DNA from 4 places in the Streptomyces sp. NPDC028368 genome. Region 3 is predicted to be linked to each of the others. Evidence: riboswitches for the same ligand, from Rfam matches in the RefSeq annotation. Region 3 holds a riboswitch; each other region holds the start of a gene.
The links. A riboswitch is a leader RNA that binds a small molecule or an ion and turns the genes downstream of it on or off. The one in region 3 is predicted to bind cyclic di-AMP.
Positions count from the first base shown of each region.

Region 1: it holds a riboswitch for cyclic di-AMP, as region 3 does, so the genes downstream of both, ACZ4S3_RS27205 (C40 family peptidase) here and ACZ4S3_RS26380 (transglycosylase family protein) in region 3, are expected to answer to the same signal.
Region 2: it holds a riboswitch for cyclic di-AMP, as region 3 does, so the genes downstream of both, ACZ4S3_RS33915 (M23 family metallopeptidase) here and ACZ4S3_RS26380 (transglycosylase family protein) in region 3, are expected to answer to the same signal.
Region 4: it holds a riboswitch for cyclic di-AMP, as region 3 does, so the genes downstream of both, ACZ4S3_RS15115 (M23 family metallopeptidase) here and ACZ4S3_RS26380 (transglycosylase family protein) in region 3, are expected to answer to the same signal.

Region 1 is NZ_JBVHTY010000013.1:15,097-22,732, forward strand. It holds gene ACZ4S3_RS27195 (M23 family metallopeptidase) at 1-962, shown strand, start outside; gene pcrA (DNA helicase PcrA) at 1,018-3,501, opposite strand; cyclic di-AMP (ydaO/yuaA leader) riboswitch at 3,784-3,967, shown strand; gene ACZ4S3_RS27205 (C40 family peptidase) at 3,976-5,130, shown strand; gene ACZ4S3_RS27210 (hypothetical protein) at 5,240-5,593, opposite strand; gene ACZ4S3_RS27215 (C40 family peptidase) at 5,825-6,865, shown strand; gene ACZ4S3_RS27220 (alpha/beta hydrolase) at 6,895-7,636, opposite strand, start outside.
Region 2 is NZ_JBVHTY010000019.1:121,726-129,361, reverse strand. It holds gene ACZ4S3_RS33935 (DUF5998 family protein) at 1-19, opposite strand, end outside; gene ACZ4S3_RS33930 (bifunctional acetate--CoA ligase family protein/GNAT family N-acetyltransferase) at 58-3,045, opposite strand; gene ACZ4S3_RS33925 (HPr family phosphocarrier protein) at 3,182-3,463, shown strand; gene ACZ4S3_RS33920 (GntR family transcriptional regulator) at 3,888-4,577, opposite strand; gene ACZ4S3_RS33915 (M23 family metallopeptidase) at 4,783-5,583, opposite strand; cyclic di-AMP (ydaO/yuaA leader) riboswitch at 5,597-5,752, opposite strand; gene ACZ4S3_RS33910 (M16 family metallopeptidase) at 5,968-7,335, opposite strand; gene ACZ4S3_RS33905 (M16 family metallopeptidase) at 7,374-7,636, opposite strand, start outside.
Region 3 is NZ_JBVHTY010000012.1:118,054-125,689, reverse strand. It holds gene ACZ4S3_RS26400 (MFS transporter) at 1-1,195, opposite strand, end outside; gene ACZ4S3_RS26395 (LysR family transcriptional regulator) at 1,349-2,233, shown strand; gene ACZ4S3_RS26390 (cytochrome P450 family protein) at 2,299-3,612, shown strand; gene ACZ4S3_RS26385 (transglycosylase family protein) at 3,683-4,891, shown strand; cyclic di-AMP (ydaO/yuaA leader) riboswitch at 5,145-5,313, shown strand; gene ACZ4S3_RS26380 (transglycosylase family protein) at 5,320-5,964, shown strand; gene eno (phosphopyruvate hydratase) at 6,272-7,552, shown strand.
Region 4 is NZ_JBVHTY010000005.1:490,394-498,029, forward strand. It holds gene ACZ4S3_RS15105 (PP2C family protein-serine/threonine phosphatase) at 1-181, shown strand, start outside; gene ACZ4S3_RS15110 (DUF2332 family protein) at 201-1,391, opposite strand; cyclic di-AMP (ydaO/yuaA leader) riboswitch at 1,879-2,011, shown strand; gene ACZ4S3_RS15115 (M23 family metallopeptidase) at 2,024-3,244, shown strand; gene ACZ4S3_RS15120 (aldo/keto reductase) at 3,309-4,250, shown strand; gene ACZ4S3_RS15125 (hypothetical protein) at 4,329-4,631, opposite strand; partial or broken gene ACZ4S3_RS15130 (DUF3427 domain-containing protein) at 4,736-6,928, opposite strand; gene ACZ4S3_RS15135 (MrcB family domain-containing protein) at 7,181-7,636, shown strand, end outside.

The DNA.
Region 1 (7,636 bases), on a different contig from region 3:
ACTACGGGACCGCACAGTTCGAGACCGCGCAGTTCGAGGCTCTGGACTTCGAGGCGCCGGACTTCGAAGCCGCCGAGTCCGAGGCCGACGCCCCGGCCGCCACGGATGTCCCCGACGACGCCGCCGCGGTCGCCGACGCGATGACGCAGGCCATGCCGGTCACCGCCCCGGTCCCCGCCGCGCGGCGGGTCGAGGGGCCGGCGGCCGGGAAAGCCGTCCGCGGGCGGGGCCGCCGCCGTACGGCCAAGCGCTCGGCGCTGCTGACCGTTGCGGTGCCCTCGGTCGCCGCCATGGGCGTCTGCGCGGCCGCGGCCGCCTCCGTCACCGGATTCGTCGGGGATGACAAGAAGGACGACAAGCCCGCCCAGGCCATCGGAGACGCCGGCTCGGTCAAGGCGTCCGCGGCCAACAAGAAGCTCGACAGCCAGCTGGCCGGACTCAGCGCCGACGCCCGTGACTTCGGCGACCGGGCGAACCGCACCCAGGAGCGGATCGACCTCAAGGAGCGCCAGGCCCTCGAGAAGCAGCGCGCGGCGGCGGAAGCGGCCCGCAAGGAAGCCCTGCGGCCCAAGTTCGTGCTGCCGGTCACCCAGCACGGGCTGAGCGCGCTCTTCGGCCAGGCCGGCGTGAACTGGATGTCCGTACACACCGGAATCGACTTCCCGGTCAGCTACGGCACCCCCGTCATGTCCGCCACCGACGGCACCGTCCGCACCCAGTGGAACTCGGCCTACGGCAACATGGCGATAGTGACCGCGCCCGACGGCACCGAGACCTGGTACTGCCACCTCAGCAGCACCAAGATCCGCTCGGGTTCGGTCAAGGCCGGTGAGCAGATCGCGTATTCGGGCAACTCCGGCAACTCCACCGGCCCGCACCTCCACTTCGAGGTGCGCCCCGGCGGCGACGCGGCGGTCGACCCGATTCCGTGGCTCCGCGACCACGGCCTCAACCCGAACTGACCACCGCCCGGCTACACCGAGAAGGTGGCCGGGCGGCGACGCGTCAGACGGACCGCTAGAGCTTCTCCACCGGCGCGTACCGCAGCAGCAGCCGCTTCGGCTTCTCGCCGCCGAAGTCGATGGTCGCCTCGGCGTTGTCGCCGCTGCCCTTGACCCCGACGACCGTGCCCAGGCCGAAGCTGTCGTGCGTGACGCGGTCGCCGACGGCCAGCGAGGGCACCTGCCGGTCCGTGGCGCGGCGCGTGGCGAACCCGCTCGGGCCCTTGGCGCGTGCCGACGACAGCGTGGACCCGATGCCCCCGCCGAGGCCGCCACCGCCACCGCCACCGCGTGACGACAGCCCGCCCATCGAGGCGGACGGCGTCGCGGGACCGGTGCGCTTCCACTCCACGTAGTCGTCCGGGATCTCCTCCAGGAACCGGGAGGGGGGGTTGTACGAGGGCTGGCCCCAGGCGCTGCGCATCGTCGAGCGGGTGACGTAGAGCCGCTCGCGGGCACGTGTGATGCCCACATACGCCAGCCGGCGCTCCTCCTCCAGCTCCTTGGTCTGGCCCAGGGAGCGCATATGCGGGAAGACGCCGTCCTCCAGGCCGGTGAGGAAGACGACCGGGAATTCCAGGCCCTTGGCGGTGTGCAGGGTCATGAGGGTGATCACGCCGCTGCCGTCGTCGTCCTCGTCGGGGATCTGGTCGGAGTCGGCGACCAGCGCGACCTGCTCCAGGAAGTCGGAGAGCGTGCCCGGGTTCTCCTCTCCCCGGTCCTGCTCGAACTCCAGGGCCACCGAGGCGAGTTCCTGGAGGTTCTCGATCCGGGTCTCGTCCTGCGGGTCGGTGGAGGACTGGAGCTCGGCGAGATAGCCCGTCCGCTCCAGGACGGCCTCGAGGACGGTGGCGGGCCCGGCGCCGGACTCGACGATCGTGCGCAGTTCCTCCATGAGGACGTTGAAGCGCTTGACGGCGTTGGCGGAGCGGGCCGCCATGCCGTACGCCTCGTCGACGCGGCGCAGCGCCTGCGGGAAGGTGATCTTCTCGCGGGAGGACAGGGCGTCGATCATCGCCTCGGCGCGGTCGCCGATGCCGCGCTTGGGGACGTTCAGGATCCGGCGCAGCGGGACGGTGTCCTCGGGGTTGGCGAGCACCCGCAGGTAGGCGAGGACGTCGCGGACCTCCTTGCGCTCGTAGAAGCGCACGCCGCCGACGACCTTGTACGGGAGCCCGACCCGGATGAAGATCTCTTCGAAGACACGGGACTGGGCGTTGGTGCGGTAGAAGACGGCGACATCGCCGGCCTTGGCGTCGCCCGCGTCCGTCAGCCGGTCGATCTCGTCGGCGACGAACTGTGCCTCGTCGTGCTCGGTGTCGGCGACATAGCCGGTGATCTTGGGGCCGGCGCCGGCGTCGGTCCAGAGGTTCTTGGGGCGGCGGTTCTCGTTGCGCTCGATGACGGCGTTGGCGGCGGACAGGATCGTCTGGCTGGAGCGGTAGTTCTGCTCCAGGAGGATCGTGGTCGCGTCCGGGTAGTCCTCCTCGAACTGGAGGATGTTGCGGATCGTGGCGCCGCGGAAGGCGTAGATCGACTGGTCGGCGTCACCGACGACGCACAGCTCGGCGGCGGGCATCTCGGCGGTGCCGGCGCCGACCAGTTCGCGGACGAGGGTGTACTGGGCATGGTTGGTGTCCTGGTACTCGTCGACCAGGACGTGGCGGAAGCGGCGGCGGTAGTGGTCGGCGACATCCGGGAAGGCCTGGAGGAGATTGACCGTCGTCATGATGATGTCGTCGAAGTCCAGGGCGTTGGCCTCGCGCAGCCGCGACTGGTACATCGCATACGCCTCGGCCAGGGTCTTCTCGAAGCCGTCGGCGGCCGTCCCGGCGAAGGTCTCCTCGTCGATGAGTTCGTTCTTGAGGTTGGAGATCTTGGCGCTGAAGGACTTGGGCGGGAAGCGCTTGGGGTCCAGATCCAGATCGCGGCAGACCAGGGCCATCAGGCGCTTGGAGTCGGCGGCGTCGTAGATCGAGAAGGAGGACGTGAAGCCGAGCTTCTTGGACTCGCGGCGCAGGATCCGCACGCAGGCGCTGTGGAAGGTGGAGACCCACATGGCGTTGGCGCGCGGGCCGATCAGGTCCTCGACGCGCTCCTTCATCTCGCCGGCGGCCTTGTTCGTGAACGTGATCGCGAGGATCTGGCCGGGGTGGACATGGCGCTCGGCGAGCAGATGCGCGATGCGGTGGGTGAGCACCCGGGTCTTGCCGGAGCCGGCGCCGGCGACGATCAGCAGCGGGCCGCCGGTGTGCACCACGGCGGCCTTCTGCTCGTCGTTGAGGCCCTCGAGCAGCGCGGCCGGGTCCACGACGGGGCGGGCGGCGCCGTCGCGGTAGTACGCCTCCTTGGGCACGGGCGCGTCGAACTTCCCCCCGAAGAGGTCGGCGGGAATCTCCTCCGGGGCCGGGCCGTGCTCGTCCTCGGGGGGCGGCGGATGTTCGTCCTCGCCCTTGGGGCCGAGATCCGCCAGGAAGCTGTCGTCAAAGAGGCTGCTCATCGCCCACCGAGTCTAGGCCGCCGGACTGACAGCCCGCCCCCACCTGACCAGATCCGGCATCCGGTATGCGGCACACCACATTTCCAGGGCTGCCCGGCATCGTCTTCCGGCCACGCCTTCCACCGCGCGGCCCCTTCGCCACGCTGCCCCTTCGCCTCAACTTCTCCTCAGATAACGAAAAGGTTTCGGGCATATCGAACATCAGCCTTCACAGGGGCCACACGAGTTGGCTACCGTGCCTGCTCGGGCAGCCCGCATCCCCGTGGACGACAGCGTCCGCACGGGCCGCCTCCGCCGAGTCCGGCCCTGCCCTCAGGCACCCGGAGCCGGGGACCCACCAGCACCACCGGGGTGAATCGATCACTACGGCCGCCAGCGGCGGACGCAGCGACCGTAGGGCAAGCCTTCCGTCAGCGACACCGCCCGAACCCGACAGCTAACCCGGTAGGCGGTCCACGGAAGGAGTCGCCGGCCTTGGCGTCGCATCGCAAGCCGCGCACCCGCGTTCTCACCTCGCCCGGAAGCCGTACCGCGGCCGGGCTCACCACCGCCGCCCTCGCCTCGGTCACCCTGCTCTCGCAGTCCGCCGGGGCCGCCCCGAGGGCCCCCAAGCCCACCATTGAAGAGGTCAAACAGAAGGTCGACGGGCTCTACCGTCAGGCCGAGGTGGCCACCCAGAAGTACAACGCCGCCAAGGAGAGCGCCGAACATCAGCGCGCCACCGTCAACGGTCTGCTCGATGCGGCCGCCAAGCGCGCGGAGAAGATGAACGAGTCCCGGCGTGAGCTGGGCACCTTCGCCTCGGCGCAGTACCGCACCGGCGGCATGAACCCGACGGCGCAGCTGATGCTGGCCAAGGACCCGCAGGACTTCTTCGACCGTACGCACCTCATGGAGCGGCTGACCGGCCGGCAGAAGCAGGCGGTCACGAACTACGAGGAGCAGCAGGCGGCGGCCGCCCGGCAGCGCGCCGAGGCGACCCGGAGCCTGGAGCGGCTCCAGACGTCGCAGGCCTCGCTGCAGGAGTCCAAGCGGTCCGTCCAGAGCAAGTTGGCCGAGACCCGGCAGCTGCTGTCCCGGCTGACCGTGCAGGAGAAGGCCCGGCTGGCGGAGCTGGAGCGCAAGAAGGAGGCGGCGGCCAAGCGCCGGGCCGAGGAGCTGGCGCGTCAGCAGGCGGAGAAGGAGCGGCAGCAGCGGCAGCAAGACGGCGGCGGCTCGACGGGCGGCCAGACCGGCGGCGGCTCCACCGGGGGCGGGTCCACTGACGGCGGCTCGTACTCGACCAAGGCCGAGAAGGCGCTCGCCTTCGCCCGCTCCCAGATGGGCAAGCCGTACGTCTGGGGCGCGACCGGACCCAATTCCTACGACTGCTCGGGCCTGACCCAGGCGGCGTGGAAGGCGGCCGGCGTCGATCTGCCGCGTACGACCTGGGACCAGGTCAAGGTCGGCCAGCGGGTCGCCACCGGTGACCTCAAGCCGGGTGACCTGGTGTTCTTCTACGACGACATCAGCCACGTCGGGATGTACATAGGCAACGGCAAGATGATCCACGCCCCGCACCCGGGCGCCAGCGTCCGGGAGGAGTCGATCTACTACATGCCGATCTACGGGAGCGTCCGCCCGGCCTGACCCGCTCCCCCCGGAGTCCACCCCCCACGGCCACCCCCCACACGCCACCGCGCGGTCGTCCCCTCAGTGGGATGACCGCGCGGTGAGTCGTCTCTGCGGGCGCCGGGCCTCAGGTCCAGAGCACCGCGATGAAAATGTTGGCCACCGTGAGCCCGCCGACGGCACCGAAGAGCGGCTTGGCGATCTTCTCGTCGTCCCGCTTGACGTAGACCAGCGCCAGGATCACCACCAGGACGGCCATCTTGATGCCGATCTTGATGTTGTTGAGGGTGTGGTCCTGGGCCTCGTTCAGCCCGACCAGCACGATGCCGGTGACCAGCATCGTCAGCGCGCCGTGCAGCATGGCCGGCACAAAGCGGGCGGTGCCCGCGCTCATCGCCTTCATCTGGGTCAGAAAGCCGCCCAGGAGGGAGGCGATGCCGATGATGTGCAGGCCGACGAAGATATTGATTACTACGTCCATAGTGCGCGATCGTATCCGCCGCATAGCACGCGCTTTCCGGCAGGGCATCGGTAATCGCCGCTTCGGTCAGGCCAGGCCCCTCCGGGGCGCGTTCGCGGCGGGGCGCGCTCACCCCGACATCACTCCCGGTCGGAAACGGCCAATTCCGGGCATCTGGGAGCTACGCCGTGACGTGCAGGTTTAGCGTCCTTCCCCAGACGGCCGATGGACCCACGGCCGGTACGGAAGGAAGTGACGGCCGCAGTGGCGTCGCACCGCAGGACCAAGCACCACCCGACAGCCCGTACGGCCGCCACCCTGGCCCTCGCCGGCGCCGCCGGCGCCGCAGCCTTCGACGGCACCGGCCAGGCCGCTCCCCGCCCCACCCCCGCCCAGGTCAAAGACCGGGTCGACGCGCTGTACCAGGAGGCAGAGGTGGCGACGCAGCACTACAACGGCGCCAGGGAAGAGGCCGACACCGCACGCGCGGAGCTGGCCCGGCTCCAGGACGAGGCCGCCCGCCGGACCCGGAAACTGAACGCCGCCAGGGCCGAACTGGGCACGATGGCCGGGAGCCAGTACCGCTCCGGCGGCGTGGACCCGACCCTGCGGCTGATGATGTCCGCCGACCCCCAGCGCTATCTGGACGGCGCCACGGTCCTCGAGCGCGCGGGCAGCCACCAGGCGAACGCGGTGGCCGGTTATGCGCGCCGGCTCGGCAGCGTCCGCCAGATCCGCGACCGCGCCGAGGCCACCGCGGAGCGGCTGGAGCACACCGAGGGCACGCTGAAGCGGCACCGCATCACGGTCATGCGGAAGCTGGACTCCGCCGAGGCGCTGCTCGACCGGCTGACCGACGAACAGCGGCGGCGGATGACGGGCGAGGAGGACCGGCCGGTGGCCGCCCCGGACACCCCGGACACCCCGGACACCCCGGCCGCCAACTCCCGTGCCGCACGCGCCGTTTCCTTCGCCCACGCAGCACTCGGCAAGCCGTACGTCTGGGGCGCGACCGGCCCCTCCGCGTACGACTGCTCGGGCCTGACCCAGGCCGCCTGGAAGTCCGGCGGCGTCTCGCTGCCCCGTACGACCTACACCCAGATCAGCTCCGGGCCACGTATCGACAAATCCCAACTCGCCCCCGGCGACCTGGTGTTCTTCTATTCCGGCATCAGTCATGTGGGGCTCTACATCGGCGACGGCAAGATGATCCACGCCCCGCATCCGGGGGCACCGGTGCGCATCGCCCCCATCGACACAATGCCGTTCGCGGCGGCGACCCGGCCCGCGTAGGGGCCGGCGGTCGGCTTCGAGGGGCGCGCTCAGGCCCTGACCTGTGTGCCCAGCCACCGGAAGATCTCCGGCACCTGGTTCCGCCACACCGCCGTGGTGTGGCCGCCCGCATTCGCCGAAATCTGGTGCACGGTCACCGTCGTCGGCCTCTTGGCGAGCTGCCGCAGGCCGATGCCGGCCTGGTAGCCGTCGCCCGCCGCACCCGAGACGTACAGGGCCGTACGCGGCGGCCGTCCGGCGGCGTTGGCGGCCTTGAGGATGTGCAGCGGGTTGGACTCGACGCGCAGCTTGGGGTCCTTGCCGGCGAGGGAATCGGGCTCCAGCGCCGGGTCGTTGTAGCCGGACATGGCGACGGCGGCGCGGTAGCGGTCGGGGTGGGACAGGGCGAGCTTGGCGGCACAGTGCGCGCCCGCCGAATAACCCGCCAGCGCCCAGGAGTCCGGCTTGCCGCCGGCCCGGAAGTTGTCGATGACCATCTGGCGTACGTCGACGGTCAGCCAGCTGTCGGCGTTGACCTTGCCGGGGATGTTGACGCATCCGGTGTCGGCGCCGGTGAGGATGTTCGTCCGCGGCGCCACCAGGATGAACGGCTTGACCTCGCCGCGCTGCATCAGCGGCCCGAGCTGCTCGCCCACATGCAGCGCCCCGTACCAGGCCTTCGCCGAACCGGGGTAGCCGGGCAGCAGCTCGACCACGGGGAACTTCTTGTGCTGGTAGGCGGGGTCGCTGTACTGCGGCGGCAGCCAGACGTAGACCTCGCCGCTGACGCCC
Region 2 (7,636 bases), on a different contig from region 3:
TCGTACCGGTCTTAGCCATGGGGTCCATCTTACGGGGCGTACCGCGCCGCGAGAGCCTCAGTAGACAGGCAGGCGGCGGGGGCCCAGGTCGGTGGTGGCGGGGGGACGGGCCAGGCGGACGGCGGCTCCCAGGACGGAGAGGCCGTGCGGTGCGACGACGGCCGGTTCGAGGTCGACGCCGACGACCTCCGGGTGATCGTCGACCAGCCGGGAGACGCGCAGCAGCAGCTCGGCGAGCGCGGTGGTGTCCACCGGCTGTGAGCCGCGCCAGCCGAACAGGAGCGGGGCGGCGCGGATCGACCGGATCTGGTCGGCGACATCGCGGTCGGTGGCCGGAATCAGTCGGTGGGCGATGTCGCCGAGCAGCTGGGAGGGGGCGCCGGCCAGCCCGAAGGAGAGCACGGCGCCGGCTGCCGGGTCGATGGCGGCGCGGATGACGGTGTCGACGCCGCGCGGCACCATCGCCTGGACGACCGGGCGCAGCTCTTCGGGTGAGCCGAGGAATTCGGTCAATTCGGCATAGGTACGGCGCAGTTCGCGCTCGCCGGCGATGTCCAGGCGGACTCCGCCGAGGTCGGCGCGGTGCCGCAGGTGGGGGGCGGTGGTCTTGAGGGCGACCGGGTAGCCGAGCCGGGCGGCGGCGCGGACCGCGGTGTCGGGGTCGGGGGCCGGCAGGGCGGGGCGGGTGTGGATGCCGTAGCGGGCGAGGAGGGCTTCGGCGTCGGCGTCGGGCAGCCGCACGGAGCGGCCCGCGGTGACACCGGAGGTGTGGCGGTCGAGCAGTCGCTCGATGTCGGCTCCGGCGGTCGTCTCCTGGATGTCGTCGTACTCCGGCACCCGGCCCGGCTCGGCGGCATCCCGGCGCCAGGCGGCGTAGCGGACCGCTTCGGCGAGCGAGCGGACGGCCCGCTCGGCGGCCGGATAGGCGGGGATACGGATGGGCGCGGGGCGCGGGCGGGCTGGGGCGGCGGGCACCCGGGGGGTCTGCGGGGCGGAGGAGGGTGGGGCCGGGGGGCGCGGGGGGCGGGGCGGGTACGGGGGAAGCGGGGGGTGGGGCGGGGCCTGGGTGGGGGCGCCGTCGGGGGCGCCGGGGGCGGCCGGCGCCGGGGCGGTGTGCGGGGTTTCGTCCCGGGGCGGGGCCGGCGGCTCGGGTGACTCCCCCGGTGCGGCCAGCGTCTCGGCCAGGTCGTCCATCGCCAGGTGGACGACCGTCACCGGCTTGGCCGGGTGCGCCGCGGCCGCGGCGCGCAGGGCGGTGGCGAGCGCGGTGCCCTCGCTCGCGCCCGGAACGGCGCCTGCCGCTTCGCCCACCCAGGGGATGGCCGTGACGACGACGGCGTCGCAGCCGTCGGCCGCGAGCGACTCGGCGAGCGCCGCCCGGAAGTCGTCCGGTGTCGCCGTGGGCGCCAGCACATGAGGGCGCAGCGGCCGCAGCCCCTCGGTCAGGCAGGCGTCGTATGCCAGCAGGGCGAGCGACTCGGAGTTGCCCAGGATGGCGATGCGCGGGCCGGCCGGCAGCGGCTGGGAGGCGAGCAGCAGCCCGGCGTCGATCAGCTCGGTGACCGTATCGACGCGGATGACGCCGGCCTGCCTCATCAGGGCGGCGACGGTGCTGTCGGGGATACGGACCGTGGGCACGGCGTGGCCCAGCGGGGAGGTGCCGTTGTGGCGGGCGCCCTTGGCGACCACGACCGGTTTGACGGCGGCTGTGCGGCGGGCGAGCCGGGCGAACTTGCGGGGATTGCCGATGGACTCCAGATAGAGGATCACGACGTCGGTGTCCGGGTCCTCGTACCAGTACTGGAGGAGGTCGTTGCCGGAGACATCGGCGCGGTTGCCGGCCGAGACGAAGGCGGAGATGCCCGCGATGCCGCCGTCACCGGGGCCGCGCGCATGCAGGCCGCTGAGCAGGGCGATGCCGATCGCGCCGGACTGGGTGAACAGGCCGATGTGGCCCGCGCCGGGCATCCGGGGCGCCAGTGAGGCGTTCAGCCGCACGTCGGGGGCGGTGTTGATCATGCCGAAGGCATTGGGGCCGATGAGCCGCATGCCGTACGAGCGGGCCTGGCGGAGCAGGGCGCGCTGCCGCTCGCGGCCTTGGGGGCCCGCTTCGGCGTATCCGGAGGAGAGGATCAGCACGCCCTGAACGCCGTGCTCGCCGCAGTCGCGGACCACGGCGGGGACGCCGGCCGCGGGGACGGCGATGACCGCCAGATCGACCGGGTCGGGAATCTCCCGCAGCGAGCGGACGGCGGGCACGCCTTCGGGGTCGAGGCGGTCCATGCCCTCGGGGAAGGAGTGGTTGACGGCGTGGACGCGGCCGGTGAAGCCGGAGTCGAGGAGATTGCGCAGGGCCGAACGGCCGACGCCTCCGGGAGCGCGGCCCGCCCCGATGACGGCGACCGACCCCGGGGCGAGCAGCCGCTGGACGGAACGGGCCTCGGCGCGCTGCTCACGCCCGCGCATCACGGCCATGGACTGCTCGGTCGGCTCGAGGTCGAATTCCAGCCGGACCACACCGTCTTCGAAGGTGCGCTTCTGGGTGTAGCCGGCGTCCGTGAAAACCTTGATCATCTTGATGTTCGCGGGCAGCACCTCGGCGGCGAACCGGCGGATGCCGCGCTCGCGCGCCACCGCGGCGATGTGCTCCAGCAGGGCGGAGGCGACGCCGCGGCCCTGGTGGGCGTCCTGGACCAGGAAGGCGACCTCGGCCTGGTCGTCCTCGGGGTCCTTGGCGGGCAGGCCCTGGTCGTTGATCCGGTCATAACGGACGGTAGCGATGAACTCGCCGCCCACGGTGGCGGCGAGGCCGACCCGGTCGACGTAGTCGTGGTGGGTGAAACGGTGGACGTCGCGGTCGGACAGCCGCGGGTAGGGCGCGAAGAAGCGGTAGTACTTCGACTCGTCCGAGACCTGTTCATAGAAGGAGACCAGCCGCTCGGCGTCATCGGCGGTGATGGGACGGATCCGCGCCGTGCCGCCGTCGCGCAGCACCACGTCGGCTTCCCAGTGGGTGGGGTACGCGTGATCCGGCTGCGTCTGCATGCGGATAAGCGTACGGCGGGGTACTGACAACCGGCTCGGCATGCGTACGCTCGGTCACAAACCAGGGCTGCCGAGCACCCTTGGCAGCGTGAGAGACTGGTCTAGACAACAGTCACGCGACTTGAAGGGCACCACCATGGCTGAGCGCCGCGTCAATGTCGGCTGGGCCGAGGGCCTGCACGCCCGCCCCGCCTCGATCTTCGTCCGTGCGGCCACCGCGGCCGGCGTCCCGATGACGATCGCCAAGGCCGACGGCAACCCCGTCAACGCGGCCTCCATGCTCGCGGTCCTGGGTCTGGGCGCCCAGGGTGGCGAGGAAATCGTGCTGGCCTCCGACGCCGAGGGCGCCGAGGCCGCGCTCGACCGCCTGGCGAAGCTCGTCGCCGAGGGCCTGGACGAGCTCCCCGAGACCGTCTGAGGCCGTCTGAGCCCTTCCGGGTCCTTCTGACTCGTTCTGAGCCCGTCAGGATTTCCCTGGCCCCTCTGGCCGCGGCCCCGCGGCAGTGACCGGAAACGGTCGCTGCCGCGGGGCCGTTTGCTGTGGGGGGTGTTGCGGGGGTTGCTGCGGGGGGGGGCTTTGCTGCGGTCCCGTTCCGCTCCCTGAGCATTCGCCGTGGGGCGATTCCTCGTAGGGCGATTCCTTCTGGAACGGTTCGTTGCGGGGACGATTCGCAGTACCAGACCGCTCGGACGGAAATTCACCGCGCGACATACCGAAATCCAGGGTCGCGAATTACCCGGACATGGAAACGCGGAAAGAAATATGGGACCCCGAACACCGGGCAGAATTCCCCGCTCCCACCCCGCAATTATTCCGCACCTCTTTGTATACAGACCCCATGTTAATTACGGGCGCGCGCCGTGTTGACGGGCCGTTTCGGATCGCTCACCACGGCCGCGGCGGGGCGGCGCAGTCGGTATACCGGGAGGGAGCGCTCGATATGAGCCGCCATCAGGGCGCGGGCCCGTTCCGCGTCGCCCCGGGCCACCGCGTCCAGCACCGCGCCGTGTTCGTCCCACGACTCGGTGGCCCGCGCGGGCAGTTCCACGGTGTACATCCACTCGACCTTGCGCCGTAGCTGGGTGAGCAACGACGTCAGGCTGGGGCTGCCGGCCGCCTGGGCGAGCGTCTCGTGGAACCAGCCGTCCAGTTGGCGCACGTCCGCAGGGTGACCGTGCCGGGCACGGTCACGGCCGAGCCGTACCAGACCGCGCAGCACCTTGAGGTGGGCGGGACTGCGGCGGGCGGCGGCGCGGGCGGCACCCAGGGGCTCCAACAGGGCGCGGATGTCCAGGAGATCGGCCGCTTCCTGCTCGGTGGGCTCGGCGACACAGGCGCCCGCATGGTGGCGGGTGGTGACGAAGCCCTCGGACTGCAGGGTGCGCAGCGCCTCCCGGACCGGGACTCTGGAGACGCCGTAGCGGGCGGCGAGAATTTCCTCGATCAGCCGGCTGCCCGGCACCAGCGCACCGGAAATGATGTCGTCGCGAATCGCCGTGCACACCGCATGCGCGGAAAGATGGCCTCGCATCGTCTGCGCCTCCGCCGTAATCCCCGGGAAACGCCGCCGATCGGCGGGTTTTCCGTGACTCTATTCGACCGGGACAGCTTTTCCGACGGCCTCCGGAAATTCATGGATATTTTTTGGCCATGCGCCGGGCGGACCGGCGCATGGCGCGCTCCGGAAACACGGAAGCCCCGGCCGATGACCGGGGCTCCACCAGTGCGTGCGGACGTCAGACGTTCACGCCGTGCGCGCGCAGATACGCGATGGGGTCGATGTCCGAGCCGTAGTCGGGGCCGGTGCGGGCCTCGAAGTGCAGATGCGGGCCGGTGGCGTTGCCGGTGGCGCCGGAGAGGGCTATCTGCTGGCCGGGGGTGACGCTCTGGCCGACGGAGACACCGATGGACGACAGGTGGCCGTACTGGGTGTACGTACCGTCGTGCATCTTGATCACGATGTTGTTGCCGTACGAGCCGCCCCAGCCGGCCTCGACGACGGTGCCCGCGCCCACGGCGTGGACGGAGGTGCCGGTGGCGGCGTGGAAGTCGATGCCGGTGTGGCTGCCGGAGGACCACAGGCTGCTGGAGGCCTTGTACCCGGTGGAGACGTAGGAGTCGGCGACGGGGGCGACAAAGGCGTTCAGGCGCTTGCGCTCCGCGTCGCGGGCCGCGCGCTCCTTCGCCTCCCGTTCCGCCTTGGCCTTCTTCTTGGCTGCCTCGGCGAGCCGCTTGGCCTCTTCGGCGGCCTTCTTGGCCACGGCCTCGGCCTTGGCCTGCGCGGCGGCGGCATCGGCGGCCGCCTGCTGCGCATCGGCCTGGGCCTCGACGCGGCTGGCGAGCTCGTCGCCCATCACGACGGCCTGCCGCAGACCGGTGTCCTCGGCGTGTGCCTCGCTGGTGGCGGCCAGCGCCGGCGAGGCCACGGAGGCGACGACACCGGTGGCCGCGAGGGTGGCCACGCCTGCGAACTTGCGGGTCCTGCGAGCCGTGCGGCTCGCACCACGATGCTTCCCGGTAGCACGGGTGAACGCCATGTGGTGGCTTGTCCTTTCCTTCCTTCTCGCCTACCGGGTTAGCTGACGGGTTCGGAGCAGGAAGGTCTCCTACGGGCTCCTCCGGAGAGGGGTCCGATTCACCCCAGGGGACGTGTGGGTCCCCGGCTCCCCTGGCTCGCGCCGTACGGGGACTCGGCGATGACTGTCCGGTGCCACTGTTGTGGCGGAGTTGTGACGAACAGCCGCACCGACGCTAATCGGGACATCTTTCAATCGGCAAACAGAACCGGCTCTTTGTGCCGTACGCCACAGGGGCATCGGGCAACCAGCCACACCATTCCGGACATACGGCGGCTCCCGTGGTGGACCTGCACCACGGGAGCCGCTTTATCGATATATGACCGGCAGTCAGCCGGCGGGGCTTCAGCCGCTGACGATCGTCACCGTGCCGATGCCGAGCCCCTTGACGGGTTCGGCGATCTGGGCGGCGTCACCCACCAGCACCGTCACCAGACGGTCCACGGGGAAGGCATTGACGGCGGCCGCGGTCGCCTCGACCGTCCCGGTCTCCACGAGGCGGGCGTACAACTGGGCCTGGAAATCGTCCGGGAGGTGCTGCTCCACCTGGTCGGCCAGCGTGCCCGCGACGGCCGCCGCGGTCTCGTACTTCAGCGGCGCGACGCCGACGAGGTTCTGCACGGCGACGTCCCGCTCGGCGTCCGTCAGCCCCTCTGCCGCAAGGGTCCGCAGCACCTTCCAGAGGTCCTGCAGCGCCGGCTCGGTGGAGGCGGTGTCCACCGAGCCGCTGATGGCGAGCATCGCGGCGCCGCTCCCGTCGGCGGACGAGCGCAGCACCTGGCCGAAGGCCCGCACCCCGTAGGTGTAGCCCTTCTCCTCACGCAGGACCCGGTCCAGCCGGGAGGTGAGGGTGCCGCCCAGGCAGTACGTGCCGAGCACCTGGGCGGGCCAGACCCGGTCGTGCCGGTCGGCGCCGATACGGCCGATCAGCAGCTGCGTCTGGACGGCTCCGGGGCGGTCCACGATCACCACGCGGCCGGTGTCGTCGGCGGTGATCGGCGAGGCCTTCAGCGGCTCGGCGGTCGAACCGCGCCAGGCACCGAGGGTGTCGGAGAGCACCGCCTCCAGGCCGACGCCGGTGAGGTCGCCGACGATCACGGCGGTGCCCGTGGCGGGCCGTACATGGGCGTCGTAGAAGGCGCGTACCGCCGCGGCGTCGATGCGCTCGACGGTCTCCTCGGTGCCCTGGCGCGGCCGCGACATCCGGGAAGTGGCCGGGAACAGCTCCTTGGACAGCGCCATCGCGGCCCGCCGCGCCGGATTGGCGAGCTCGTGCGGGATCTCGTCGAGGCGGTTGCGCACCAGCCGCTCGATCTCGCTGTCGGGGAAGGCGGGGGCGCGCAGCGCGTCGGCGAGCAGGCCGAGCGCACGGGGCAGCCGGGAAACCGGCACCTCGAGGGAGACCCGCAGGCCGGGGTGGTCGGCGTGCGCGTCCAGGGTGGCGCCGCAGCGTTCCAGCTCAGCGGCGAACTCCTCGGCGTCATGCTTGTCGGTGCCCTCGGACAGAGCGCGCGCCATGATCGTGGCGACACCGTCCAGGCCCTCGGGCTCGGCCTCCAGAGGCGCGACGAGGTTGATCTCGACGGCGACGACCTGCTGGCCGGGGCGGTGGCTGGTCAGGAGGGTGAGCCCATTGGCCAGTTGAGAGCGCTCGGGGGCCGGGAATGCCCAGGGCTTGGGTGCGCCGCCCTTGGGCTGGGGGTGGAAGTCCATGGTGGTCACGGCGGAATCTGCGCGGGTGGTGGAGTCGCTCACCGCTCCCCCTCCTCGTCCTCGGTGTCGGCGGCCGCATCGGCCGGAGCGGTCGGCTCGGTGGGTTCGTACACAAGCACCGCGCGGTTGTCGGGGCGCAGCCGGGCCTTGGCGACCTCCTGCACCTCCTCGGCGGTGATGTCCAGGACGCGCTGGACGGCGGTCAGCGCGAGCTGCGGGTCGCCGAACAGGACGGCGAAGCGGCACAGTTCGTCGGCGCGGCCGCTGACCGTGGCCAGGCGGTCCAGCCATTCGCGCTCCA
Region 3 (7,636 bases):
GCCGATGCCACACCCGCTCGGCCACCCACACCGCCAAGGCCGCCCCCGCCAGCCCCGCGCCCAGGGCGCACACCGCGCCCCACCCGCCGGCGCTCCACACCGCCGACGTCAGCGCCGACCCCATGGCCCCGCCTACGAAGTAACTGGTCATGTAAGCCGAGTTGAGCCGGTTACGCGCCTCCGGCCGCACCCCGTACACCACGTTCTGGTTGCTCACATGCACCGCCTGCACGGCCAGGTCCAGGAGCACCACCCCGCCCAGCAGCGCCGCCAGTGACCAGCCCCCGCCCCCGCCGCCGAGGGCGAGCAATCCCCACGACCCCAGCAGCACCACGGCCATGACGCCCGTGACCCGGTGCGCCAGCCCCCGGTCCGACAGCCGCCCGGCCGCCGACGCGGAGAGCGAACCGGCCGCCCCGACCAGCCCCAGCAGTCCGATCGTCGACTCCTGCCAGCCGTACGCGGGTCCCGACAGCAGGAACGCCATCGCCGTCCACAGCGCACTGAAGCCGGCAAAGGTCAGCGCGCCCAGTACCGCCCGCCACCGCAGTACCGGCTCCTGGCCGAAGAGCGCCAGCGTGGAGCGCAGCAGCGCCGGATAGCGGAGTCCGGCCGTGGTCCGCAGCGCGGGCAGCCGGAGCCGCAGGAACACGGCCATCAGGAGCATCAGTCCGGCGTTGACCCAGTAGACGGTGCGCCAGCCGCCCAGTTCGGCCAGCAGGCCGGCGGCGGTACGGGCCAGCAGGATGCCCAGCAGGATGCCGGTCATGACGGTGCCGATGGTGCGGCCGCGTTCGGCGGGGGTGGCCAGGGTTGCCGCGAAGGGGGCGACGATCTGGGCGGACGCCGAGGTCAGGCCGGTCAGCGCGGTGCCGGCCAGCAGCAGGGCGGCGTTCGGCGCGCTCGCCGTCACGGTCAGGAAGGCGGCGGTCAGCGCGTACAGGGTCACCGTCAGCCGGCGTCGTTCCAGCAGGTCGCCGAGCGGGACGAGCAGCAGCAGGCCGAGGCCGTAGCCGGTCTGGGCGACGGTCACCACCAGCGCGGCGGTGGACGCGGACAGATGGAGATCGCGGCCGATGAGGTCCAGCAGCGGCTGGGCGAAGTAGTTGCCGGCGACGGACAGTCCGGCGGCTATGGACATCAGCAGCAGCGTGCCGCGTCCCAGCCCTCCGGAGCCGAGCTGCTCGGATCTCATCGTGGGTCCTCCCCTGACTTCTGTCACGCCGCCCGCGGCCACTGCGGCGGCGGGCACAACCCACCCTGCGCCCCACCCCATCAATGAGTCCAACACATAGTTTTCATCGCATCCATCGTGAAATGAGATGGATGAGCCGTACCATCGGCCGGCATGGAGCTTCAGCAGATGCGCTATGTGGTCGCCGTCGCCGAGACCGGCGGCTTCACCCGGGCCGCCGAGCGCTGCCATGTCGTGCAGTCCGCGCTCAGCCACCAGATCGCCCGGCTGGAGAAGGAGCTCGGTGCCCGGCTCTTCGACCGGACCAGCCGCAGCGTCCGGCTGACCGTCGCCGGCGAGGCCTTCGTGCCCGTCGCCCGGCAGGCGCTGCAGGCGGCCGAGCGGGCCCGCGCGGAGGTGGAGGCGGCGACCGGGGAGGTGCGCGGGCGGCTCGCGGTGGGCGCGATCTCGACCGTCGCGGCCGTCGATCTCGCGCAGGAGCTGGGCGCGTTCCGTGCGCGCTACCCCCGGGTGCGGATCAGCCTGCTGATGGAGATGAGCGATGCGTTGATCGAGAAGGTGCGGGAAGGGGCGCTGGACGTCGCCTTCGTCGGGCTGGCGCCCAGTGCGCGCACCACCGGCGTACGGGAGAAGGAGCTGGCGCGTGGGGAGCTGGTCGCGGTGGTGGCGCCGGAGCATCCGCTGGCCGGGCGGGAGCGGACGACCTTGTCGCGGCTGGCGCGGGAGACCTTCGTGGACTTCACGGCGGGGTCCGCGGCCCGGCGCCAGCGCGATGAGGCATTCCGTGCGGCGGGCCTGACCTCGGAGGTGGCGTTCGAGGTGACCACCGCGGAGTTTCTGGCGAAGCTGGTGCGCGCGGGGCTGGGGGTGGGGATGGTGCCGGAGGCCGTCGCCTCGGAGCTGGCGAGGCTGGCGGGGCTGGCCGTTGTCCGCGTACGGCCGGCACCGGAGCGTACCGAGCGGGTGGTGTGGAGCGGACTCGGACCGTCGCCGGCGGCCGCGGCATTTCTGGAGGGGCTGGGCGTGGATCCGGGGTGACCTCAGGTGAGCGCGGGCCCTGCGGGACGGCATGCGCCGGACGGGGCACGGGTTACGGTCGGGACGTGCACGACAAGCCAGACGCCACCGTCCCCGCCACCACCGCCGCCGCGGCCACCGGCTGCCCCGCCGACCGGCCCGAGCTGTTCACCTGGGAGTTCGCCGCCGACCCGTACCCCGCGTACGCCTGGCTGCGCGAGCATGCGCCGGTGCACCGGACCGAGCTGCCCAGCGGCGTCGAGGCCTGGCTGGTGACCCGCTACGGGGACGCGCGCCAGGCGCTCGCCGACGCCCGGCTCTCCAAGAACCCGGTGCATCACAGCGAGGCGGCACACGGCAAGGGCAAGGTCGGCATCCCCGGCGAGCGCAGCGCCAATCTCATGACGCATCTGCTCAATATCGACCCGCCCGACCACACCCGTCTGCGCCGCCTGGTCTCCAAGGCGTTCACCCCGCGCCGGGTCGCCGCCTTCGCCCCGCGCGTACAGGAGTTGACCGACCGCCTCATCGACGGGTTCGCGCAGCGCGGGGAGGCGGATCTGATCCATGAGTTCGCCTTCCCCCTCCCCATTTACGCGATCTGCGATCTGCTCGGCGTACCGCGCGAGGACCAGGACGATTTCCGCGACTGGGCGGGCATGATGATCCGGCACGGCGGAGGGCCGCGCGGCGGAGTCGCCCGTTCCGTGAAGAAGATGCGCGGCTATCTCGCCGAGCTGATCCACCGCAAGCGCGAGTCCCTGGGGGAGAGCGCGGAGCCGGACGAGGATCTGATCTCCGGGCTCATCCGGGCCTCGGACCACGGCGAGCACCTCACCGAGAACGAGGTCGCCGCGATGGCGTTCATCCTGCTCTTCGCCGGCTTCGAGACCACCGTCAACCTCATCGGCAACGGCACCTATCAGCTGCTCCGCCACCCCGCCCAGCGCGAACTGCTGCAGAAGTCGATGGCGGCGGGCGACACCGATCTGCTCGCCACCGGCATCGAGGAACTGCTGCGCTACGACGGCCCCGTGGAGCTGGCGACCTGGCGGTTCGCGACCGAGGAACTGACGCTGGGCGGGCAGCGGATCGCCGAGGGCGACCCGGTCCTGGTGGTCCTGGCCGCCGCCGACCGCGACCCCGAACGCTTCGCCGAGCCGGACGTCCTCGACCTCACCCGCCGTGACAACCAGCACCTCGGTTACGGGCACGGCATCCACTACTGCCTGGGCGCACCGCTCGCCCGGCTGGAGGGGCAGGCCGCCCTCGCGACGCTGCTGACCCGGCTCCCGGACATCCGGCTTGCCGCGGAACCTGACGATTTGCGCTGGCGTGGCGGGCTCATCATGCGCGGACTGCGGTCCCTGCCGGTGGAGTTCACACCGGAGCGGGGCTGACCAGCGATTACCAAAGAGTTGACGAGGCGTCAGTCACGTGACCTTTGCGTGATCTCCGCTACACCGACTTGTGACTACCCGTAACCCCGGCTACCTTTCGACCCACCGAGTCGCTCACCGGTTCGACGTACGCGAGGTATCCGGCGTACGCGACGTGCTCGACGTGCCCGACCTCTTCGTCGTACACGCCATGCTCGACGTGCTCGACGTACCACACCGGCTCGGCCGACAACTCAACCGCCGCTCGAAAGGCAACCGCATGCGCTCCGGGAACGGCCGACACCGTCGCCCCCGTCAGGCACCGGCCATCTTTGTCACGGCGGGAGTGACCGGCGCCGGCATCGCACTGCCGCTGCTCGGCGCGAGCGGCGCGCACGCCGCCGACACCGCGACCTGGGACAGGGTCGCGCAGTGCGAGAGCGGCGGGATGTGGAGCTCGGACTCCGGCAACGGCTTCTACGGCGGCCTGCAGCTGACCCAGGACATGTGGGAGCAGTACGGCGGCATCTCGTACGCCTCGCGCCCCGACTTCGCCAGCCGCGCCCAGCAGATAGCCGTCGCCGAGTCCATGCTCGACGACCGCGGCCCGGACGCCTGGCCGAGCTGCGCGGTGAATGCCGGGCTGACCAAGGACGGCCGTGCGCCGGAGGTCAACCCGGGCAGTACGAGCACGCCGCGGCCCGCGCCGTCGGATTCCACGGACCCGTCGGATTCCGATCCGTCCGCCCCGTCCGATGACCCGTCCGATGACCCGTCCGCCGGACCGTCCGAGGACCCCTCCGCCGGCCCGTCCGATGACGCGACGCCGACGCCGTCCCCTTCGTCCCCCGAGGCGTCGGACCCCGCGGATCCGTCCGGCCCGTCCGACCCCTCGGGTGACGACAGTGGCCGCCGGGACGGCTCCGACGACCCCGCGCCCACCCAGACCCCCGCCAAGGGCAAGCACCGCGGCGACGCCGACGAGAGCGGCGACGGCAAGGGCGGCAAGGACGGCAAGGGCGGCAAGGGCGAGGGTGACGCGGGCGACGGCGACCGGCCCTCCGGCCGCCACGCCTCCCGCGGCGGCGACGCGCCTCGTACGGACCCCGGTACGGACCCGTCCGCCCCCGCCGGCGACTACACCGTCCGCGCCGGTGACAGCCTGTCAGCCATCGCCCAGGCCCACGATCTGCCCGGCGGCTGGCCCGCGCTCTATGACCGCAACGAGAAGACGATCGGGTCCGACGCGGACCTGATCCAGCCCGGTCAGCTGCTCGATCTCGGGCACGTGGCAGGGTAGTTACCGCCGGTTTGGCCCCTTTTGGCGAAAGTGAGACAAGCGTCTCGTTCCGTGGTGCGGTGTCCGGCTGGTCCGCCGGATTCCGCACCACGGCCGACCTGCGGAAATATGAATCTCTAGTGATCAAAAACGGTCAACTGGGTTCAGATAGTGGGGTTTGAACACCAAGGGGATTACTGCTTACGGTCGGGACCGCTCGCCAAAGCGGGCCCTTCGATCACACGCCGAATCCTGCCGGTGGTCGGAGGCACTTGACGCGCAAGCGCCGAAGGCAGGAGCGGGGGACCCAAGGTAAGCGCCGGCCCCGCCCGCGAAAGCGGGTCAACCGGCTTGGGGTGAAGCCGCGTGTACAGCACACGCGGCCGGGCACTCACACGGCCCGAACCCGACAGCTCACCTCGCAGGCGTCGGTGAGGAAACGAACGAACATGCTGATCAAGGGCAAGCACCGTCGTCCGTCCAAGGCCGTCCGCATCGCCACCCTCGCCGGTGTCGCCGGTGCCGCTGTCGCCGTCCCGATGATGGGCGCCACCTCCGCCTCCGCCGCCTCCGTCGCCACCTGGGACAAGGTCGCCCAGTGCGAGTCCGGCGGCAACTGGTCGATCAACACCGGTAACGGCTACTACGGCGGCCTGCAGTTCTCGAACTCCAGCTGGGCCGCCGCCGGTGGCACCCAGTACGCGGCGCGCGCCGACCTGGCCACCAAGGCCCAGCAGATCGCCGCGGCCGAGAAGCTCCTCGCCATCCAGGGCCCGGGTGCCTGGTCCTGCGCCGGTGCCGGCAACCTGACCGCCGGTGGCCCCTCGCCCGACCTCAACACCTCCTCCAAGGTCGAGGTGAAGAAGGCCCAGCCCGCGCCGAAGCAGACCCAGCAGGCCCCGAAGCAGGAGAAGGTCCAGCCGGCCCCCAAGCCGTCGCACGGCAAGGGCAACTACACCGTCAAGTCCGGTGACACCCTCGCCAAGATCGCCAAGGCGCATGGCACCACCTGGAAGTCGGTCTACGCGAACAACAAGTCCGTCATCGGCGGCAACCCGAACCTGATCTTCCCGGGTCAGCAGCTCAGCATCTGAGCCGTCCCCGGACCGGGACTCCCGCGGGCCCGGGCGACGGGCCCGTTCCTCCCCCGGACAGCCCCGTCACGGCGCGCCACTCCCCCCAGCGCGCCGGGCGGGGCTTCTCCGTACGCCAATCCGGGGCACCGCGCCCACCAGCGGCTTCCCGTGCTTTTAACCGTCTGGCGAACAATGCACCCAAACGTCCCGTGAACCGGGCCTTTGGGCCTCTTTTCGTCCCACGAAGCGGGCCAACGGCAAGCGGACCTGCCCGGGGCCGTTAGGCTCGTGCTGCAGAACTCCAGACACTCATGAAGGAGACAACGTGCCGTCCATCGACGTCGTCGTAGCCCGCGAAATTCTCGACTCGCGAGGTAATCCCACGGTCGAGGTCGAGGTCGGCCTCGACGACGGCAGCACCGGCCGTGCCGCCGTGCCGTCCGGCGCCTCGACCGGCGCCTTCGAGGCCATCGAGCTCCGCGACGGTGACCCGAACCGCTACCTGGGCAAGGGCGTGGAGAAGGCCGTCCTGGCCGTCATCGAGCAGATCGGCCCGGAGCTCGTCGGCTACGACGCGACCGAGCAGCGGCTGATCGACCAGGCGATGTTCGACCTGGACGCCACCGACAACAAGGGCTCGCTGGGCGCCAACGCCATCCTCGGCGTCTCCCTCGCCGTCGCGCACGCCGCCTCCGAGGCCAGCGACCTCCCGCTGTTCCGCTACCTCGGTGGCCCGAACGCGCACGTCCTGCCCGTCCCGATGATGAACATCCTCAACGGTGGGTCGCACGCCGACTCCAACGTGGACATCCAGGAGTTCATGATCGCCCCGATCGGCGCGGAGTCCTTCTCCGAGGCGCTGCGCTGGGGCACCGAGGTCTACCACACCCTCAAGAAGGTCCTGAAGGCCAAGGGTCTGGCCACCGGCCTGGGCGACGAGGGCGGCTTCGCCCCGAACCTGGGCTCCAACCGCGAGGCCCTCGACCTCATCCTCGAGGCCATCAAGGAAGCCGGTTACGCCCCCGGCCAGGACATCGCGCTCGCCCTGGACGTCGCCGCCTCCGAGTTCTACAAGGACGGCAAGTACCAGTTCGAGGGCAAGGACCGCTCGGCCGCCGAGATGACCGAGTACTACGAGGAGCTGGTGGCGGCCTACCCGCTGGTCTCCATCGAGGACCCGCTGTTCGAGGACGACTGGGCCGGCTGGCACGTCATCACCGAGAAGCTCGGCGCCAAGGTGCAGCTCGTCGGCGACGACCTGTTCGTCACCAACCCCGAGCGCCTGGCCCGCGGCATCGAGGAGAACTCCGCCAACGCGCTGCTGGTGAAGGTCAACCAGATCGGCTCGCTGACCGAGACCCTGGACGCCGTCGAGCTGGCCCAGCGCAACGGCTTCAAGTGCATGATGTCGCACCGCTCCGGTGAGACCGAGGACGTCACCATCGCCGACCTCGCCGTCGCCACCAACTGCGGCCAGATCAAGACCGGCGCCCCGGCCCGCTCCGAGCGCGTCGCCAAGTACAACCAGCTGCTGCGCATCGAGGAGATCCTCGACGACGCCGCGGTGTACGCGGGCCGCAGCGCCTTCCCGCGCTTCGGTAAGTAGATGCAGCGCTCTGCGAACCAGTAAGCACAGTAAGGGCTGAGGGCGCTCGGCCAACGGCCAAGAGCTCCAGCTTCCTGCGTCCCC
Region 4 (7,636 bases), on a different contig from region 3:
GACCGAGGCCAGGGACCGGGCCGGCTGCTTCTACGACGCGCCGGCCCGGCTGCGCGGCCACCACTTCCCCGGGCCGGACGCCCTCCTGGACGTACTGGCCCAGGACGTGGCCCGGCACACGGGCGGGCCGCAGGCGGATGACATGGCGCTGCTGGCGGTGCAGCGGCCGCTGGGGGAGTAGCGGCTGTCGGTTGAGCGGCTCAGCGGGCGGGTGTGTTCTCCGGAAGCCAGTGGAGGCTCTCGCCGTGCGGGCCGGTGAGGGCGACCGGGCGTCCGTCGAGCGCGAGGGTCAGCAGGTGGGCGTCCTCGGGGCGCAGGGTCTGGTGGGCCGGGGCGGTCATCCAGGGGAGGGCGGTGTGGTGCTCGTGGGAGATCCAGTGGCCGGGGCCGCCGCGTTCGGCGAGCAGCGACCGTACGAGAGGGGCGAACTGCGCACGGCGGGCGGGCGGGAGGGAGGGCAGTACGGCCGCGTGGAAGATGACCAGCGTCGCCTCGGGCGGGGCCTCGGCGGCCAGCGCCGGCAGCTCGTCGAGCGGATCGCCGCGGACGATCCGGGGGCGGGGCGCGGGGCGGACCGCCTCGACGGCCGCCGCGAGCCCGTCGGCACGGTCCTGACCGCCGGCGCCGCGGTCCCCGTCTCCGGGCCAGCACAGGGCCTGGAGCCAGCGGAGGTCATCGCGTTCGGCGACGGGGTCGAGCGGGTCGAGGTCGATGCCGGCGCGCCAGACGATGTCGGGGAGGCCGGTGGGGGCCTCTGGCACGGGGTGGGGTCCGGAGGCGGTCGTACGGCACCGGAACGTCACGGGGCTCCCGGGGGCCCCGAACTCCGCGCCGAGGGCCGCTCCCGGGGGCGTGCCGAGGCCCGCGTCCGGGGTGGCGTCCGGGGTGGCGCCGAGGTCTCCGTCAGCACGCGCGTACCGGTACTCGTACCGATATCGATACCGGTCGGGATGCAGGCACAAGCCCGCCGACGCCCCGACCTCCAGCAGCGCGAGCGGCTGCGGCAGGCGGGTGAGCAGCGGCAGCAGGGTGGCGCAGCGGGCCGGTTCGCTCGTCCGGTCGGTGCGCCGCATGATGACCGTACGGACCTCGTCCCAGTGCCGGATCGTCCACTCGCGCCAGCGTCCGTACGCCGCCTCGTCGCGCGGTCCCTGCTCGGCGTGCGGGCCGTCGAGATAGCGGACGGCGGCCAGGAGGAGGGTCGGCTCCTGTTTGTTCCCGGCCGGCAGCGACCCCGACAGCAGGTCGCAGAACTCCGCGTCGTGGCTGATCCGGGCGGTCAACTCCGCGTGCGCGTCGGACCGTCCCCGCGCCTGCTGCCAGGAGAACTCGCGGTACCGATCCGCCACTGTCTGCGCGCTGTTGACGACGTTGACCACGTTGACGACCATGATCCGACGTTACTGCTCTCACGCTCCGTAATGAGCAGGCACCCCTCCGCATAACAACTGACGCACAATCAGCATGGAATCGTTTGGCGAGGGGCGGTCAGGTCGCCCGGTTTGCGCCCCTGGTGGGTGAAAAAGTCCACGCCAAAGCTCGTGCGCAGGGGATACGGATTCGCGGGAGGGCTTGGAAAACCGCCGCGATCTCTATTACTGTCCGATAACGGAGCACGGTTGTCCCAGCCGTCGCAAGAGACGGCACCGCGCGCCGCCGCCGAATCCCGCAAGCGCACGCCATGCACGTCCCGCACGTCACGCATGTCGGCACGTCAGCACATCAGCAGGCCACGCATGTCTTGAGGGCACGCAGCAGCATCCGTACGGAACGGGCGAATCCGCACCGGTCGGCACGAGCTGCGCGACCTGCACGATCTTGCACGACCTGTGCGACCTGCACGCACACCCTGCATGACCTGCATGAACTGCACGACCTGCATGAACTGCACCGAGGGAACCGGGGAACCACCACCTTGGGGTGAATCGGACGCCTTCCACCAGAGGCGCCCGTAGGAGACCTTCCTGCTCCGAACCCGTCAGCTAACCCGGTAGGCGCGAAGGAAGGAAAGGAGTGCGCCCCCGTGGCGTCCAACAGGCCTGCCCCCGAGGTTTCGTCCGCCGACCCCGATGACCGGGGACCGTTCGATGACCGAGGCCGTTTCGACGGACCCGGCGTCGTCTACCAGGGCGGGGTGCGCGACCGCGAACGTGACGGCGTACGCGACGGCGACGGACCGTGGGAAGAGTGGAACCCCACCGAGGAGTCCGTCCGGTCCGTCCGAGGCAAGCACCGGGTGGCCAAGCAGCGCAGCGGCGGACTCGCGCGCAGCGGTACGGTCCTGGGCGTCGGCGTCATCGCGGCGGTCGGCGCGGGCGGCATGGCCACCGCGGAGGACCGGCCGCCGGTCCCGATATCGATGCCGGACATCGGCGGTATGGCCGACGACATCGCCGACAAGCTGCCGGACGTCCATTCCCTCCCCGGCGTAGGCGACCTCATATCCGACTCCGGCTCCGACTCCGCTTCGGACGCCGACGGCTCGTCCGCGTCCCCCTCGTCGGCCTCCGCCCCCTCTTCTTCCTCCCCCTCTTCCTCGTCCGGCTCCGGTCCCCTCTCCCAGGCAGGCCTCACCCGGCACGAGGCCGCCCAGGGCGGTGGCGCGGGCGAGGCGCTGCGCAACCGCATCCTTCAGCAGGCGGACGCCCAGCAGGGCGCCGCCGAGCAGGAGGCGCGCGACGCCGCCGAATCGGCCGCCATCGATCGGGCCGCGAAGGACGCCACCACACACCAGCAGGCGGCAGAACAGGCCCAGGCGGCCAAGAAGGCGGCGGAAGTGGAGGCCCAGCGCAAGGCGGAAGAGGCGGCCCGCAGGAAGGCGGAGGCCGAGCGCCTCGCCGAGCTGGCCAAGAGCTTCATCACCCCGGTGGCCTCGTACACCCTCACCGCAGGCTTCGGCCAGGCCGGCGACCTCTGGGCCGCGGACCACACCGGCCAGGACTTCGCGGCGCCGACCGGCACTCCCGTCAAGGCGGTTCACTCCGGAACCATCACCCAGGCGGGCTGGGCCGGCTCGTACGGCTACCGCATCGTCCTCACCCTCGACGACGGCACCGAACTCTGGTTCTGCCACCTGTCCTCCATGGTGAAGACCTCCGGCAAGGTCAGTACCGGCGATGTCATCGCCCGCGTGGGCGCCACCGGCAACGTCACCGGCCCGCACCTCCACCTGGAGGTCCGTCCGGGGGCCGGCGACCCGATCGACCCGATGCCGTGGCTGCGCGATCACGGGGTCGGCGTCTGACGGCACGGCCTACGCGAGTGGGGGGCGGGGAATAAGTCCCCGCCCCCCAACGCTGCAACAACGCATGACCGCGACACTCAAAACACTTGGCTCGCTCTCCGTCTTCCCCCTCTCCCTCGGGGGCAACGTCTTCGGCTGGACGGCCGACGAAGCCGAGTCCTTCGCCGTGCTCGACGCGTACGTGGCCGGCGGCGGCAACTTCATCGACACCGCTGACGTCTACTCGGCCTGGGTCCCGGGCAACAAGGGCGGCGAATCCGAGACCGTCATCGGCAACTGGCTGGCGTCCCGCGGCAATCGCTCCGACATCGTCATCGCCACCAAGGTCGGTGCCCACCCCGACTACAAGGGCCTCTCCGCCGCCACCATCAAGTCCGCGGTCGACGAGTCCCTGGCGCGCCTGCGTACCGACTACATCGACCTCTACTACACGCACTACGACGACGAGTCCGTCGAGGTCGCGGAGTTCCTCACCGCCCTCAATGACCTCGTCCAGGCCGGCAAGGTCCGCGAGATCGCCGCTTCCAACATCTCCGCGCGGCGCCTGGAGGAATCCCTGGCCTTCTCCGCCCGCGAGGGCCTGGCCCGGTACGTGGCGCTCCAGCCCCACTACAACCTGGTCTCCCGCGACACCTACGAGGGCGAACTGGCCGACGTGGCCGCCCGCCACGGCGTGGCCGCGGTCCCGTACTACGCCCTCGCCTCCGGCTTCCTGACCGGCAAGTACCGCCCGGGTGCGACCGTCGACAGCGCCCGCTCCGAAGGCGCCGCCAAGCACGTGTCCACCGACCGGGGCCGCCGCGTGCTCCAGGCCCTCGACACCGTTGCCGCCGCCCACGACGCCGAGGTCGCCACCGTGGCCCTGGCCTGGCTTGCCGCCCGGCCCACGGTCGCCGCCCCCATCGCCAGCGCCCGCACGGTCGCCCAGCTCCCGGCCCTGCTGGCGGTCGCCGACCTGACGCTCACGGAGGCCGAACTGGCCCTCCTCACGGAGGCTTCGGCCTGACCGCAGGGGCGCACAGACGGGTGCGGGCCGGGGACATTTCCCGGCCCGCACCCGTAAAACACCCCTGCGACCTGGCGCTTACGCCCGACGGTCCACCGCCACCCACGACGCCACCGCAACCGCACCCGCCGCCGCAAACACCGCAGGCCAGGCCCCGATCTTCTTGGCCAACGGATGAGACCCGGCGAACGCCGCCACATAAGCCCCACCAAGCGCCGCAGCCGTAACCCCGCCGGCTTTCCGCTGCCACTCCCGCGCCGCCACGGCCCCGGCCGCCGCCAGCGCGATCCCACCGAGGGGCCGCTTCTTCGTCCAGCGGGCTACGCCGTAGCCACCGACAATCCCACCTGCGGCCACTATCGCCGTAGGAGCTCCGGCCATCAGTACAACCTCCTCATCAAGGGACAACTCCCCCCGACTTTACGTGTGGTCGTCAGCAGACGCGGGCGAGGTGCCGGTTAAGGGAGGTGGTAACCCGCAGGTGTTCAGACGTCGTTGTGACCTGCGTACGTCAAGACATCCGCAGGCAGCGGGTGATCGAGATTCCAGACAATGCCCATGGGCTTGCTGGATTCATGAGATACGTATTCGGCCGGCCCTAGGAGCATCCAGGGTTGAGGGCCGCCGATGTCCGTCGACTTGAATCGGCGAACGAAGAGCAGCACGTGTGAGCCGCACTCCTTGTGTTGTTGGTAACGCAGTCCGGTGGGTGACGTATCCGAGGTCTGATTCTGAGATTCCCAGTGGAACTGCTTTGGGCTTATCGCGTAGTCCTTGTAGCGCGTCTGTGGAGAAAAGTCTTTTTCATCCTTCTCTAGCGTGATCAAGAGTGCGTCCGTATTGATGCTCTCGCACCACCGCACGCCTTCGCGGAAGTGCCCAGGCTTGAAACCGTTCACCGCTGCCTGTCCGAGAGCAGGCAGAATTTCTTCGAGGCTATACGAAGCATGGACCATCATCGGGATAGCGCTGTGGTCTCCAATGAGAGGAACAGGGTAGTGCTCCGTGTGTTCCAGGTTGTACGCGAGTACCTGACGTAGCTCGGCTCTGAACGCAGTGTGGGGACGGAGCGTGGCAAACCCCTGCGCGTAGCTGGCAAAGCCGCCGCCTAGGGGCCACAGCGAGAAGAACAGCATGCGCGCGTACGCCTGATCGATGGGGTCGAGTGTGTCGTACGGCGGCGCGCTGTCGTCGAGCATGCGGGCATAAGCAGCCACTCGCCTCGGGTCGTCGACGTGAAGGAACGCTGAGATGCGCTTGAGGAGTGCCTCCTCTCCCTCTGGTGCGGCTTCGGGCAGCAGCTGCGCGCGCCGCAGAAGCCGCGTCCAGGAGTTATTCGACTTGTAGAGTTCCCGCAGGTCGCGCTGGCTTTCTTCTAGGTAGCGAGCCAGATTGGGTTCGGCGTACGAGGCCACTTCGCGCGCAAGCTGTGTGACCTTGACACCTACTTGGCTCTTAATGTTCTCGAGGATTCTTTCCTTTGACTTGCGATCCAGGGTGATTTGGCACCCGGATGGAAGCTGCGGGAAGTCCAGCCCGACGTGTTTCGCAAGTCGATTACGCGTCAGGTTGGTGAGTGCACGGAACTGCTCTTCAAAACGAAATTCCTTGCGGTGCTGCCCGATGAAGTCCAAGACGGTAAGCGCCGCTTTTTTTGGTGTACGTCGGAGTCCTCGGCCGAGCTGCTGCAGAAAGATGGTGGCGCTGGACGTCGGGCGCAGAAGAAGCAGCGTATCGACGTCAGGAATGTCCAGACCTTCATTGAAGAGGTCTACGGAAAAAATAACCTGCATCGCGCCGTCACGCAGCGCCGCGAGAACGCGTGCCCGCTCTGCTGATGGAGTGGTTCCGTCGAGAGCCGTTGCGTTGAATCCGGCTTGACGGAAGAAGTCGGCCATGAACTGGGCGTGGTCAACCGAAACGCAGAAGCCCAGTGCCTTCATCGTGAGCGGATCGGCCACTCTGTCGTGGACAGCTTTGAGGACCAGCTGCGCGCGGGCGCGGTTCCCGGTGAAGAGCGTATTCAGTTCGACCGTGTCGTAGGCACCACGTTTCCACGTGATCGCCTCGAGGTCGGTGTCGTCGGCGATTCCGAAGTAGTGGAATGGGCTGAGGAGATCGTTCTCTAGCGCTTCCCATAGACGCATCTCGGCAGCGATGCGACCGTCAAAGAACTCATCTTGGACATTGTGCCCGTCCATTCTCTCTGGGGTCGCCGTCAGGCCGAGGAGCTCAGCCGGTTGGAAGTGGTCGATTATGCGTCGGTACGTCTTCGAAACCGCGTGATGGAACTCGTCGATGACGATGACGTCGAAGTGATCGGGGGCAAGCCGGTCGAGGGCGGACTGGCCCAGCGACTGCACGCTGGCGAATACGTGGTTCCAGTGCGAGGGGACTTCTCCGTCGACGTGCAATTCCCCGAAGTCGGTGTCACCCAGTACGTGTTGGTAGGTGCGGAGCGACTGCTTCAAGATCTCCTGGCGGTGCGCGACGAAGAGGAGTTTAGGAGGGCCGTCGGTACTCTGCCGCTTGAGGTTCACGTAGTCGATTGCTGCCATAACGGTTTTGCCCGTACCGGTGGCTGCAACCAGCAAGTTGCTATGGCGATTATGGATCTCACGCTCGATGTGCAGTCGTTCAAGCATGTCTTGCTGGTGAGGATAAGGCTGCAATGCGAGTACCTACAGTCTCGTATGTTCTTACCGCCAGAATTTTTTCCGTCGGCTCGGGTGAGGGCTTCCTTCGGGCGATTCATTTCATGGCCTGGGGCGAGTGTCTTCTCTGGTGGTCTGCCCCGGATGCTGCTGTAGCAGCACACACTGACAGCTCGCGCCAATTGCGTCAGCTCGAGTGGACAAGGATGTGGCTCAAAAGCATCGACATGACTCGATCTCTATCCAATTTTGTTCGTTTCTCGATAGTTTTTGACCATGGGTATACGTGATCTCCTCCTCGACGTGGCCGACAAGTTCGACCTCACACTCGCCACCACGAGTGGGAACCCCGGCCAGGAAGTGCTGAAGGCGGCCGGCGCACGACTTGTGGGGGCCTTGCCATACGGCATGAAAGCGGAGGGGCATGGCGGACAGGGCGGAGCCGCAGCGACGCCGTGGATTCGGGTATTTGATCCAGCCGCCAGGGGTCGTGGCACGGATGGGCTGTACCTGGCATACATCTTTGCGGCGGACCTGAAGTCAGTTGCGCTGACGCTGCAGCAGGGGGTCACCGTGTTCAGCGAAAAGCTGGAGACTAAGGGACAGAGGCTCCGTACCCACTTGGAAGTCAGGGCCCGATCGTTGCTGGCTGAGCTTCATCGTGATCTGGTTGCGGATTGGACCGACCAGCCACAGTTCAAGCATCCCGGTTGGCGGCCACGCGCGTATGAG